DNA from 2 places in the Leeia speluncae genome. Region 2 is predicted to be linked to the other one. Evidence: riboswitches for the same ligand, from Rfam matches in the RefSeq annotation. Region 2 holds a riboswitch; the other holds the start of a gene.

What was found. Region 2 has a riboswitch for thiamine pyrophosphate ahead of thiC (phosphomethylpyrimidine synthase ThiC). Riboswitches for the same ligand answer to the same signal wherever they lie in the genome.
Region 1: it holds a riboswitch for thiamine pyrophosphate, as region 2 does, so the genes downstream of both, LIN78_RS13140 (thiamine ABC transporter substrate-binding protein) here and thiC (phosphomethylpyrimidine synthase ThiC) in region 2, are expected to answer to the same signal.

Annotation. Positions count from the first base shown of each region.
Region 1 covers NZ_JAJBZT010000007.1:85,671-93,128, reverse strand. The annotation lists gene msrA (peptide-methionine (S)-S-oxide reductase MsrA) at 1-233, shown strand, start outside; gene LIN78_RS13150 (ABC transporter ATP-binding protein) at 243-1,193, opposite strand; gene LIN78_RS13145 (ABC transporter permease) at 1,177-2,736, opposite strand; gene LIN78_RS13140 (thiamine ABC transporter substrate-binding protein) at 2,763-3,761, opposite strand; TPP riboswitch at 3,807-3,907, opposite strand; tRNA gene LIN78_RS13135 (tRNA-Arg) at 4,038-4,114, opposite strand; tRNA gene LIN78_RS13130 (tRNA-Arg) at 4,149-4,225, opposite strand; tRNA gene LIN78_RS13125 (tRNA-Ser) at 4,251-4,343, opposite strand; gene LIN78_RS13120 (NUDIX domain-containing protein) at 4,419-5,018, opposite strand; gene LIN78_RS13115 (aspartate kinase) at 5,150-6,391, opposite strand; gene LIN78_RS13110 (ATP-binding protein) at 6,570-7,458, opposite strand, start outside.
Region 2 covers NZ_JAJBZT010000006.1:85,693-93,150, reverse strand. The annotation lists gene LIN78_RS11840 (thiazole synthase) at 1-154, opposite strand, end outside; gene thiS (sulfur carrier protein ThiS) at 157-354, opposite strand; gene thiO (glycine oxidase ThiO) at 354-1,466, opposite strand; partial or broken gene thiC (phosphomethylpyrimidine synthase ThiC) at 1,463-3,265, opposite strand; TPP riboswitch at 3,427-3,524, opposite strand; gene LIN78_RS11820 (putative quinol monooxygenase) at 3,577-3,867, opposite strand; gene LIN78_RS11815 (HD-GYP domain-containing protein) at 4,213-5,265, shown strand; gene LIN78_RS11810 (FIST signal transduction protein) at 5,283-6,431, shown strand; gene LIN78_RS11805 (hybrid sensor histidine kinase/response regulator) at 6,450-7,458, shown strand, end outside.

The DNA.
Region 1 (7,458 bases), on a different contig from region 2:
GCCATGATGAAGATCAGGAAAGTACGGCAAGCGAAGTGATTCAGCAGTTGGATAATGGACGTTACTTTCCAAACCCGATTGTGACAGAGGTCAGTAAAGCAAGCACGTTCTATCCAGCAGAGTCTTATCACTTTGGGTATTTTAATAAAAACCCATACCAACCCTATTGCCAAGCGGTTATTCATCCAAAGTTACATAAATTGGAAGAATATTTTAAGCATTTAATGAAGTAAATGCCGTGATTAAGCAGTAAGAGCAACTGCTTTCGTTACATCAACAGAGAGCGGAATAAGCGAGCCGGCAGTTGGTCGTCCTAGTGCAATCCACTCTCTTCGTGAAAGAGACAACACCCAACGTTCGTCCAAGGCAATCACCTCTACAGTAAGATTATTGCCTTGGAAATGAAGCGCTTCTATTTTAGCGGTTGGTTCCCCATCAAAACCAAATGCCTCATCAGGCCATAAGGTAGCATTTTTTATATTCTTATGACCAAGGAAGCCTGCTACCCACTCATTTTTTGGTTGGCTATATAAATCATCTGCAACACCAGCAACCACACAAAGGCCTTCATTCATGATCAACATTTGATCTGCCAGATAAAAAGCTTCTTGCTGGTCATGCGTTACAAAAATAGAAGTTTGCCCAGAGCCCTTCAGTAAAGCGCGTAACTGTTGCTGTAAGTCCTCTCTTAGCTGAGCGTCCAAATTTGAAAAAGGCTCATCTAGCAACAAAAGCTGCGGCTCAGGAGCCATGGCTCTTGCGACGGCTACGCGCTGTTGTTGACCACCTGAAATATCATTCGGGTAACGCTCAGCGAGATCTGCAATTCGCAACCTCACTAGCCAGTTATCAACCCTCTCCTTCAAACTAGCCGAAGAAACCCCTTGCATACTTAAGCCAAATGCCACGTTTTCCCAAACAGTTAAATGAGGGAACAAGGCATAATCCTGAAAGACGAAACCAATTTTACGATTTGCTACCGAGAGTAGATCTAAGCGAGTGCCAGCAAAAGAAATCTCTCCAGCGTCTGGTAGTTCTAAACCAGCAAGTAATCTAAGTACCGTGGTTTTCCCACAACCACTCGGCCCTAATAATGCAAGCGTATCCCCTTTTTCAAGCGAAAATGAAATCTGATGAACGGCAGGTTTAGTTGCACCCAAATATGTCTTACTCAGCTCATGAACGGTTAACAAAAGCGGCTCCTTTGCGTACCCATCTCAAAATCGGTAAGTTAATTAGATAAAACACAGCAGTTGAAACTACCAATAGAAGGACAGATAAGGCTAATGCTTGATTAAAATTGGCAATACCCGGCTTCCCTAGTTTTTCATAAATCAGCGTTGTAATCGTCGTCCATTCTGGTCTTGATAAAAACAAGGTAACGGCAAACTCACCCAGCGTAGTCGCCGCAGCAAACGCTAATCCAGACTGTATTGCTGGTAATAGAATGGGAACATCGATTCGCCAAAAAGACTGGCCTCGACTAGCGCCTAAAGAATGGGCTGCCTCACCTAACCTAGGAGGTAGTTGCCCCCAAGCCAATGAAACCTGTCTCGCCATTAAAGGATAAGCCAACAAAACATAACCCGCGATCAGCAAGCACAGACTAGCAATAAAGGAAGGATAAGCAACCAACAATGCTAATGCGAGCAAAGAGGAGGAGATTAGATAAGGAGAGTATGTCACTAACAGTTTTAGTGTGCCGCCCTTTCGCACCTGACTCGCAACAATTAAACCAATCACACTAATACAAGGCAGGCTTAATCCCGTAAAGAACAGACTATTTTTAAGTGCAGGATAAAACGCTTCATCCTGAAAAATAGCGAGATAAACTTGATAACCACCGAGTAACGATTTAACGACCAAGCCAACCATTGGGGCAATTGAGATGATCGCAGCAACTAGAATGGGCAAGTAATAAAACCACCGCATCGTACGTTGGATGCCAACCTGCTTAAATGCTAATTGTCGCTCAGCTTTTACCGGCAAAGACAATTTGGCATAGGCATAGACAACCAATGCGCACATAAAGAGTTGAATAAGCGCAACAAAAGCTGCAGAGGGTAAATCTAGCTGTAATGCGGTTAGCTCATATATTTCAACTTCTAAGGTTGCCCACTCTCGCCCACCTAGCAGTAAGGCAACCCCAAAACTGGTGCCACAAAATAAAAAGGCTAACAGCCAAGATGCCAACACTGCATTTTTTATAGCGGGCCAAATAATACGTCGCTTAATCTGCCAACCTGAGGCGCCCAATACCTTTGCCGCTGAAATTTGATTCGACGAAACACGTTGCAATGCTTGGTAAATTGTCCAAATACTAATCCCAAGGTTATAAAAAACGTACCCCCACATCAGCGGCAAAAAGCCCTCTGACGGTAAAATAGGAAACCAACCTCGCGGACCAGCAAGTGCCAAAATGGCGAGGGAGCCAACAATCGTTGGCATAAGATAAGGCAGTAACACCAAACGCAGAAAAAGTCGTGCCCACTTCGGACGATACTCAGACAATATCCAAGCAACAGGTAAGGCGATCACCACGCACAAACATGCAGCAAGGCTCGCCTGAAAAACAGTGATACCGACTCTTTTCCAATAATAACTATCTTGGAGAAGATCCAAGCTAATTGGATAATCAAACAACAAACGCGTTAAAGGCCACGCAATCATTAAGGCCAAATAGAAAAATGCCACAAAACTAAGTAACGTAGAAACGCTAAACTTATTTTGTGGCATTTTCAAATACATCCTACAAGCGACGCTTAGGGGCGCATCAATTTTTGCCATTCAGCAACTAGTTGCTGCACTTCTTTACCTGATTTAGGCACAACAGGTTTCGTTAGTTTGGTTGGCAAGGTCGCGAAGCTAAAAGTTTTATCCAGCACAACATCTTCTCTGACCGGATACATCCACATATTGGTAGGCAAGTCTGCTTGCACAGATTTAGAAACCATAAATTGAATAAACTTACCCGCTAATTGCGCTTCTTTGCCACCTTTTACCAGTCCAATACCTTCAGCCTGCATAAAGTAGCTACCCGGAACAAACAGATTGTCAGTAGGCGGAACGCTGAGTTTACCTTCGCTGTAGAAGACTTCGGCAGAAGGAGACGTGCTGTAACTGACAACAAATGGTCTGGTACCACCATTTTTAGAGAACTCTTTTTCGTAAGCATCGCTCCAGCCTTGCGTTACTTTTACGCCATTGGCCTTCAACTTACCCCAGAATGCCCATGCTTTTGCTTTACCTAGATGATGAACGGTTGCCATCATAAAAGCTAAGCCCGTACTACTGGTTGCAGGGTTCTCTACCACTAACAGGTCTTTGAACTGAGGTTTTGTGAAATCATCCAATGATTTCGGCAATACTAATTTATGCTCAGAGACATAGGCTTTATCGTAATTTAGTGCCACCAAGCCATAATCGACGGTAGTCAGGTACTCGCTAAACGCTTGTTTAGGCGATTTAACTGGCGTTGGCTTAACCAAAACATCTGCATCTGTCGCTTTAGCAACAAGCAGGTTATCAATGCCATAAACAACATCCGCAATTGGCGCAGACTTTGTCAGGATTAGCTTATTTAGCATTTCACCAGCATCGCCAGCTTTAATGACAGAGACTTTCGCTGCATTTTGCGCTTCGAATTCAGCAATCAGTTTTTTATCAACTGAAAAAGAACTATGAGTAAGCACTCTTAATTCGGCGGCCGACGCACCAAAAGTAGTTAAAAGCAAGGTAGCTGATAGTAAACGACGAAACATATTCCCTCTCAAACTAGTTAAAAGGGGCTATGCAGGGGAAGTAGAATGCATGAGAAAACACGCTCCCTCCGCTGGCATGACCCAGATCAGGTACAGGGTATATCTCAGTCTGCATAACATCTATGCAGACACCCCCGGTGTTAACGACAGATTATTTTATAAATTAACCTTGTCAGGTTAAATATTATAAAACGTTTAAGTGGTAGAAAAAGGCACTACCAAGAAATAAACATTACAAATGAAAAAAGCCGCTAAAAGCGGCTTTTTTCTTGAATCTGGCGCACCCGGAGCGATTCGAACGCCCGACCCTTTGGTTCGTAGCCAAATACTCTATCCAACTGAGCTACGGGTGCGTTGCCTGTATTTCTACAGAAGTTAAGTTGTTAGTGGCGCACCCGGAGCGATTCGAACGCCCGACCCTTTGGTTCGTAGCCAAATACTCTATCCAACTGAGCTACGGGTGCGCTGCTTTACAACTTAGTTCTATTGTGGCGGAGAAAGAGGGATTCGAACCCTCGATGCAGGTTTTGCCCGCATGCTCCCTTAGCAGGGGAGTGCCTTCGACCACTCGGCCATCTCTCCGTCAACAGAGATGCGAATATTATAGATATTCCCTACTCTCGTCAACACCTTATTGCAGAAAAATCTTCAATATCATCACTTTTTCTGCAAATGTCGTGTTTTTGCCTGTTTTATAAGCAAATTTTGCAGCAAAATCACCGTTTTAGCATCTTGAATCTCACCAGCCATTAGTTTTTCTTCACACAAAGATAATGGCCATTCAATCAACTCAATCTCTTCACCTTCTTCCACTAAGCCACCACCGCGAGCAATTCGCTGAGTATCCCGAATATTGGCTGTGTATAGCATCAAGTATTCAGTCACGACGCCAGGGCTAGTAAATACCTTCATGACAAAATCGACATGATCGACCTGATACCCTGTTTCCTCAAGGATTTCCCGCTTAATCGCCGTTTCAGGATCCTCCCCATCTAAAAGGCCAGCACACACTTCAACCAACATCGGCTCTTCATTTAGATAAAATAATGGCGTTCTAAACTGTTTAACCAGTACAACCGTATCATTTACTTCGTTATAGAGTAAAACACCTGCGCCAGGGCTTTTTACATATAGCTCACGCTGAAGATGCTGAACCACACCGGAATCATGTTGATATTCTAATGAGAGTTGTCTTAGCGTATTCCAGCCCTCATATAGCAACCTATCTTCTAACATGCGAACTTTTTGCTGAGTCATTTCGAAGCGCCTCACTGGTTACTGAGTTTTTTTGTAGTAGCGAAATCTAGTTAAGTCTCGCATTAAAAGACTTCACCAATAAAAAAAGGGCAGCGAATACGCTACCCTTTTTTCTCAGCAGTAAAACTAGATTAAGCCAATGGTGCTGGCTCTTTATCTAATTCAAATGCTTTATGAAGCACACGTACTGCTAGCTCCATGTATTTTTCATCAATACCAACTGAAATCTTAATTTCAGAAGTAGTGATGATCTGAATATTAATACCTTCTTCAGCCAACGCACGGAACATGGTACTAGCAACGCCAGCGTGTGATTTCATGCCGATACCAACGATCGATACTTTGGCTACATCGGCAGAGCCGGTCACACTTGCGCCACCGATATGAGATAGCGTTTCTTCCAAGATCAGCTTCGCACGATTGAAATCGTTACGATGCACAGTGAAAGAGAAGTCTGTTGTGCCATCGTGGCTGATGTTTTGAATGATCATGTCTACATCAACATTTGCATCCGCAACTGGGCCAAGAATTTGGTATGCAATACCTGGTTTGTCAGGTACGCCACGAACAGTAATTTTCGCTTCATCACGGTTAAATGCGATACCGGAGATGACTGGCTTTTCCATATTGCTATCTTCCTCAAATGTAATCAGGGTGCCTGCGCCTGGATCATCCATGAAGCTGGAAAGCACGCGCAATTTGACTTTGTATTTACCTGCAAACTCTACTGAACGAATTTGCAAAATCTTAGAACCTTGACTTGCTAGTTCTAGCATTTCTTCAAAGGTAATTGTCTCTAGACGTCTAGCGTCTGGCACAATGCGTGGATCCGTTGTATAAACACCGTCCACATCAGTATAAATCTGACATTCGTCTGCCTGTAGTGCAGCAGCCAATGCAACACCAGAAGTATCAGAACCACCACGACCTAACGTAGTGATGTTACCGTCAGGGTCCATCCCTTGGAAACCAGCAACGATCAAAATGGTGTCGTTGTCTAGGTCCGCACGCATGCGTTCGGTATCAATATGTTCGATACGCGCTTTCGTAAAAGCGTTATCTGTGTGTACGCGCACTTGCCCACCGGTATAGCTTTTGGCTTTGTAACCGAGTTCTTGCAGCGCCATAGATAGCAAGGCAATCGTAACCTGCTCTCCTGTAGACGCTAGAACATCCAATTCTCTAGGATCAGGTGAAGACTGGATTTCTTTTGCAAGGGCAATCAGGCGGTTCGTTTCGCCACTCATAGCGGAAACTACTACCACCAGCTGATGACCTGCTTCTTTAAAACGAGCCACCCGCTTGGCGACATTCTTAATGCGTTCGGGGCTCCCCACGGAGGTGCCGCCGTATTTCTGAACGATGAGCGCCATTGCCTATTCCGATAAATTAACAAACAAAAAATAAGAGGGATATTCTACTGCAAAACAATCAGTTAGAAAGGGAGATAAGAAGAAAATTAGGCAAAAAACAATAGTCTAAGTCACGTAAATGTCGTTGAAAGATCACAAAACTGTCATCACTGTGCAATTCAGTTCACATTACGGACATTTAGCTTAAGCGGCTTTTTCGTTTAACCATATTCGCCCAATGCTCCAAGGTAGTTCTAAATTCTTGGGCATTAATTGGTTTTGCTAGGTAATCATCCATACCGGCCCCCAGAAAACGCTCACGGTCTTCCGGCATGGCATTTGCAGTCATTGCAATAATAGGCGTTCTACATAAAGGCTCAGCCATGGCCCGAATAGCCGCGGTTGCGGCTAAGCCATCCATTTCAGGCATGTGAATATCCATCAAGATAAAGTCTGGCTGTGACTCCATCAGGATTCTTACTGCTTCAGCACCATTGTTTGCGATAATGACGCTGTAACCATACTTATTTAAGAGTGCAGCGGCTACCTTTTGATTGACCAAGTTATCTTCGGCTAATAACACTTTTGCCAAGGGTGCATCAGCGTTTGGTAAGGCCTTCGGTTGAATACTGATGGTTTCTGCATCCACTGAAATTGATTTACTGGAATTATTGAATGCATCTGCTACTTTTTTCAGTGCATTTTGTAAGGTTTTCCTAGTAAATGGTTTTCTTAGCGCAATGATCGGCAACTTAGCGAAACTTGGTAAATCTTGACTAGGTAGTGCGCCAAGCAAAATCACCGGAATTGCATGAGATGTTCTAATTTCAGATAACTGATTCAATAAATCGGTGACTTTATTTCTATCGTCTACATCGACAGAAACCACTAAGACAGACTTTCGAGTGTGTTGCTCGTTCTTAAATGAGGCAAAAAACTCGTCTTTCGCATGATGCAGGCGATGCGGCACTGCATAATCTTCAAACTGACTTTGTAACCATTCAACAACAGTAACTTGACTGTCAATAATTTCAATATGGATATCAGATAACAAAGGCTCTACCGGATCAATGGCGGTTACCGGTTGA
Region 2 (7,458 bases):
GACGACGCACAGAAACCGTTAACATTCCCGGTTGTGCAGCGGTGACAGCATCTGCCAATTGTTTCGGCGACTGGTATCTCGCTGTGCCTAGTAACATTCGGCTTTTCAGCACCTGTCCGTAAACCACAAATTCATCTTTTGCTAATGTATTCATTTTCACCCCCCTGCCATCGCCTGAACAATTTCGATTGCGTCGCCATCATTCATCGTCAAGGTTTGGTACTGACTGCGTGGCACAAATGTTTGGTTCACCGCAATTGCGTAAGGTGGCTTTGCGCCAATACTGTCCAAAATAGAAGCGAGTGCTTGGTCCGACGCAAAGGTTTGCCACTCGCCATTAATCATCAGCTTCATCACACCACCTTCTCTAATGCTGCACCATAAAGGGTTGGCCAAGCAGTGGCTTGCTGTCGGCTAGCCGTCGCCAACTCAGCCCCCTTATCTAAGGTTTCATTTACTAAAGCCACCACTTCATCTGACACCACAGGTGCAAGCAAGAATCCATGCCGGAACAAACCATTAGCTTGAATCACGATTTGCTGATTGCGCTCATGACATTCAATTGCAGGATGGTTGTCTGGTAATGCTGGTCGGCATTGCGTACTCATTTCTTCAATTCGTGCTTCTGCTAAACCCGGATGAATAGAGTACGCAGCAGACAACATCTCTAATGCAGAACGCACACTCATTGGCGACATATCTTCAGACTCGAGACTAGTTGCCCCCATCACAAGACGGCCATTCTCTCTAGGAACTAGATAAAGGCTATAGCGTGGATGAAGCAAGCGCACCATGGCAGATAATTCAACCTCTGGCGCATAGAGCCTCAGTACCTCGCCACGAACACCGCGCAAACCCTTCCATGCATCTTTCGCCCCTAGCCCACGGCAATCAATCACCATATCAGCGATTGGCCAATTGTCTTTCGATATTGGGGTGTACCAGTGGCACACAACGCCCGCGATTTCCGCCGCATTGGCTAACGCAGATAAGACCTGACGGTTGTCTACCTGACCTTCGTCTGGCAAAAAGTAGCCTTCACGGAATTTGCCCGCTAAAACAGGTACTTTATCTGCCACACCATTGGCATCAATCGGCTGGATAACGCCCGGCAGTGATCCCGTCAACGAGTGTTGATGAATCATGGCGGCAAATTGTCTTGCTTCTGCCGCCTCTTGTCGGTGCCATACCACTAAAGTACCGTGATGTCGAAAAAAAACCGGATCGCTTAGCTTAGCCAAGAACTGTGGCCAACGTTTCAGACTTTGAAACCCCATTGCGACAATGGCATTGTCTGCCACTGCCGCTTCTGCCATTGGGGTAATCATGCCGGCTGCTACATACGCAGCAGCCGCTTCTGCTTTTGGCCCCGCCGCGTCATACAACGCGACGTGTTTGCCTTCTAATGCTAATTGCCAAGCAGTTAGCCTCCCTAAGAGGCCACCACCGACGACCGCAATTTTCAAGATGCATCTCCTGTCAGATACACTTCGCCACCCTTCTGACGGAATTCAATACTCTTTTGTTGCATCCCTTCAAATTGCCCTGCCGCTGTTGCTTCACGAATATCTTGGGTAATTTTCATCGAGCAAAACTTTGGTCCACACATAGAACAGAAATGCGCGGTTTTCGCACCTTCTTGCGGCAAGGTAGCATCGTGATATTCACGCGCGCGCTCTGGGTCTAGGCTTAGGTTAAACTGGTCTTCCCAACGGAATTCAAAGCGAGCCTTAGATAGCGCGTTATCTCGCATTTGCGCACCTGGCCAACCTTTTGCCAAGTCAGCCGCATGTGCAGCTACTTTGTACGTCACAATCCCGACGCGCACATCTTCTTTATCTGGCAAGCCTAAGTGTTCTTTTGGTGTCACGTAACACAGCATTGATGTACCGTACCAACCAATTTGAGCGGCACCAATACCACTCGTGATATGGTCGTAACCTGGGGCGATATCGGTTACCAATGGGCCAAGTGTGTAGAACGGTGCTTCAAAGCAATGCTTCAGTTCTTCATCCATATTTTCACGAATACGCTGCATTGGTACGTGGCCAGGTCCTTCAATCATTACCTGTACATCATGTTCCCACGCCTTTTGGGTAAGTTCGCCCAAAGTACGCAGTTCAGAGAATTGTGCTTCGTCATTTGCGTCATACACCGCACCTGGGCGTAAACCATCGCCCAAGCTAAACGACACATCGTAAGCCTTCATGATTTCGCAGATTTCATCAAAGTGCGTATACAAGAAGTTTTCTTTATGATGCGCCAAACACCATTTCGCCATGATTGAACCACCGCGAGACACAATGCCAGTTAGGCGACGAGCGGTCATCGGGATGTATGCCAAACGAACACCCGCATGAAGGGTGAAGTAATCCACGCCCTGCTCTGCTTGCTCGATCAAGGTATCGCGCACCAATTCCCAAGATAGTTCTTCCGCTTTACCGCCCACTTTTTCTAATGCTTGGTAAATGGGTACGGTGCCAATCGGTACTGGCGAGTTACGCAAAATCCACTCGCGCGTTTCATGGATATGCTTACCAGTCGATAAATCCATGATTGTGTCGGCACCCCAACGGATACCCCACACCATTTTGTCTACTTCTTCAGCCAAAGAAGAAGTCACTGCAGAGTTACCCAAGTTACCATTAATTTTCACGCGGAAATTACGGCCAATAATCATCGGCTCTAATTCTGGGTGGTTAATGTTGGCAGGAATAATCGCGCGGCCAGCGGCAATTTCCTGACGGACAAATTCAGCAGTAATGTCATCTGGAATATTCGCGCCCAATGGTTGGCCAGCGTGCTGACGTAGCAAACCTTCATAACGAGGATCCGCACGCAACTCGGCTAGTTTTAGCGATTCGCGAATCGCAACGAATTCCATTTCAGGAGTAATAATGCCTTGTCTTGCATAGTGCATTTGAGACACGTTTTTGCCAGACTGCGCCCGACGTGGCTCACGAATATGAGAAAAACGTAGATGGGCGGTTGCTGGGTCAGCTTGTCTGGCTTGGCCAAATTCAGAGGTTGGGCCAGAGAGTAATTCGGTATCGTTACGTTCATCGATCCATTTCGCACGTAGCGCTGGCAAGCCTTCAGCCAAATCCACCGCCATGTTTAAGTCGGTATACGGGCCAGAACAATCGTAAACAGGGATCGGTGGGTTTGCTTCTTTGCGTTCGCCAATGCGTGTTTCGGTTTGGGTAATTTCGCGATAAGGAACACGAATATCAGGGCGGCTTCCGCTAAGGTATTTTTTTTCAGACGCAGGAAGTGGCGTAGGGCGAATTAGGTGTTCGATGCTGGTTTTGGAAAAATCATTCATATTGCTCTCCTGTTAGTGTGAACGGAAACAGGGAGCAACCAAGACCTGAGATTCAGGATTTGAAAGCAACAGCAGCAGTAAAAACTTGTTTGCTAGTTGCCAAGGCGGCTTCGAAAACTTCCCACGCTGGTATTATCCAGATCGGGTGCAAAGGGTAACATCTCAGCCCCACCAAAGTGGAGCACCCCTGTTTCATGTGGCTGCGATTAAAGCATGCAATGAAGATGCATGGCAAGCAAATTGATTAGCAATTAGGCAGTACGCAATTTAATAACAGAAGCAGGTTTTGCCCTAAACGCTTTATTGGCCGCATCTGCAGCCAACATATGGGGCATTTGATCATGGGCATCTAACGCCGCCTGATTTTCCCATTTTTCCATAATTACAAACGCATTCTCATTCGATTGGTCTGCCATTAGTTCGTAATGCAAGCACCCACTTTCCGCTAATACATGGGGTCTGAGAGACTCAAATGCGGCAATTTGCTCATTACGTTTTCCGGGTTGCACTTCAATCATGACTAATAAATGTAGTTCAGACATGGAAACCTCTTTTCTATGTTAGGCATTATATTGCACAGACAATCTCATCATACAACAATCAAATAAATGCACAAAGCATAAATAAAGGAATGATTCAGCAAATATTCATTTTTGTTGATCCACCTTGATGATCCAATGGCAAAGCAACAAAAGCCGCCACTTTTTCACTGAAAAGACAAAGGATATAAACTCTTCCGACCATTCGGTTGATAAGCTGACGATATTTGCTATAGTTCACTCAACTTCGATAAAAATTTAATAAGTGTTAGCCAGCATCCGTGGCAGAATGGTTGCAAATTTTTTGCACAGACAAACGCAATACGGATCAGCCGAACCGAGGTAAACATGCAGGTTGTCATCGTTGACGATACAAATATCAACTTGGTCTTGATGTCTCATCTAGTGAAAAAACTAGATGGCGTAGAAGCCATCACCTTCCAAGATGCAAAAGAAGCACTTCACTGGTGCAAAGCGAACCCTTTTGATTTACTCATTCTTGATTACATGATGCCAGACATTAATGGTCTGGAATTCATGGCAGACTTTCTAGAGAGTAAAGAAGGCGATCTGAGCTGCCCGCCCATTTTAATGGTGACCGCTAGCCACGATGTAGAGATTCGCCACACTGCACTAGAGTCTGGCGCGACAGATTTTCTCACCAAGCCAATTGATAAAATTGAATTCTTGGCGCGTACCAAGAACATGCTGCAACTACATCGCGCCAATATCTCGTTGCTTAACCAAACCAGCTGGTTAGAAGACGAAGTCAAAAAAGCGACGGCAGCGATCTTGGAAAGAGAACAAGAAGCTATTTTGCTACTGTGTAAAGCATCAGAATATCGTGACCCGGAAACCGGCGCGCATATCCAAAGGATGGCGCACTACTCTCAGATGATTGCCAAGCATTTAGGGCTAACTGAATCTGAGCAAGATTTAATCTTACGCGCAGCACCAATGCACGATATTGGTAAAGTAGCGACGCCTGATCACATCCTTTTAAAACCGGGTCGTTTAACCGATGAAGAAATGGTGATCATGAAGCAACATGCAGACATCGGATATCAAATTCTGGTGCAAAGTAGCGCCCCACTCATGCAAGTAGGGGCAGAAATTGCGCGTAGCCACCATGAAAAATACGATGGTGGTGGCTACCCACAAGGCTTAAAAGGAGAAGACATTCCGTTGGTTGGCCGAATTGTAGCGGTTGCTGATGTCTTTGATGCGCTAACTAGTGAACGTCCCTACAAGAAAGCTTGGCCATTAGACGAGGCAAAAGAGTTTCTTGTCAAAAACAGTGGCTCACATTTCGATCCTAAATGCGTTGATGTCTTTTTAGCGCATTGGGAAGATGTGTTAGCAATTCGTAACGAATTCCAGGATGACTCTGAACACGAGTAAATATCCAAGGAGGCCATATGCAGGTTCAGCAAGTGCTGATCACGCCATCCACACTGCAAGATGCGTCGTTGTGGTCTCCGCTTTATGCCTTTTCTCCAGATTTATTATTGGTTTTTGCTAACCGAACCATCTTACAAGATCCTTCATTTTTAGATTACATCAATCGTTTTTCTCGCCACACCACCATTGTTGGAGGCTCTTCTGTTGGAGAAATTTATAAAGAGGGTTGCACAGAGAATCATGGCATTCTCACGGCGATTAAATTTGAACGAAGCCAAATTACCTCTCACACCATTTCATTAGAAAACCAAGACTCTTTTGAAGCGGGCAAACAGCTAGGATTAGCTTTTCAAGCACAACCACCTAGTCATCTATTTTTACTCGCACCAGACCATCTCACCAATGGAGAAGCCTTTGTTTTTGGGGTTCAGACAGCCCTCCCAAATACCACGCTAATGGGTGGATTGGTTGGAGATGTTGTTGCCCCTCGTATTGGCCTCACACTATTTAATAATCAAATTTCACAAACCAATGCGGTAGCCGTTGGGTTTTCTGGTGATTTAAAAGTGCTCTATGGCGCAGCAGGCGGTTGGAGCCGGTTTGGACCTGCCCGCAAAGTCACTAGTGCGGATGCTCGGTATTTATATACATTGAATGGAGAAGGTGCTTTAAGCCTTTACAAGCGGTACTTAGGCACCTATGCTGCAGAACTTCCCTTTTCAGGCTTATTTTTTCCCTTATCTTTATTAAATGATCAACACGAAGAGGTCGGCATTATTCGGTCTGTGTCGGATGTGGATGAAGAAAAAGATGCCATTATTATGGCGGGGACAGTAGCGGGTTACTCTCATGTACAAATGATGTGTGCAAGTACAGACGCACTAGTCACCGCTATTGAGCATACCTGCCATCAGATGGCGGAAGAGATGCCAAACACGTCATCGGATTGCTTAGGGCTGATGATTAGTTGTATTGGCCGAAAAATAGTGATGGGCGGTAGAACCGAAGAAGAAGTAGAAGCAATGACCAACGCATTTGGGCAATCACATTATTATTGTGGTATGCATGCGTTTGGTGAGATTTCTCCAATGAGACTAGATGCAAAAACAGCTGATCACAGTCTTTTTTATAATCAAACAGCGACAATCGCTTTTTTGCATGAATAACGGGATTGAGCCTTTCCAATGACCCATCCACTATTATCCAGACAACTAAGACGGAACTTCGGTATTAATGAAACCGAAGAGTTAGTGGCTGCGCTGAGTAAGCTCATGCCAGACCCGCAGGCCTGTGCACCACTGTTACAGTCTTTAGAAAATTTCTGCCAAGCAATTGATCAAAGCTACATTCAGTATGATCGAGATATTGCGATACGCACCCACAGCATGGAAGTCAGCTCTGCAGAGCTCTTAGCGGCGAATGATTCGCTAACAGCAAAAGCCACTCAGCAAGAAGAAGTACTAACGCACATTCGCAATACGCTCAATCATTTATCACCAGAAGAACCTACCGATCAACAATTAAACATTAATATCAATGATCTTCCGGTGTTAACTGCAAGGCTAGAAGAACTCACCCAAAATCGGTACTTAACGCAAATTGCCTTAGAACAGCAGCAAGCATTAACTAGTCTGATCATGAATCGCCTACCCATCGCGATTTTCTTACAAGATAAAGAAGGCAATATTTTTCATTGGAATAATCAGTTTGATCGGTTTGCCAATGAATGGAGCAATCAGAACGATAAATTTGCATGGGCAAAAAATCCGAAAGATGAGACCCGAGCTTGGCAAACGGGCCAATTAATTATCTCCGAATGCTATCTAGACCATTTAGCCCTACCAGTTCATGTACAACTCAGCCGTATTTTGGTTAGCACCCCAGGACACCCAGAGTTTTTACTCAATTTCGCGATCGATATTACAGATCAATTAATCGCTGAAGAGGCGATGATTCGTGCCAAAGAATCTGCGGAAAACTCCAACCGAGCAAAAAGTGAATTTCTGGCCAACATGAGCCACGAAATTAGAACACCAATGAATGGCATCATGGGCATGACCGAGTTGGTGCTAGATACCGATCTCAATCCAGAACAAAAAGAATATTTATCACTGGTAAAAACCTCTGCCGACAGCCTACTCACCATTATTAACGATATTCTCGATTTCTCGAAAATTGAGGCCGGTAAACTCG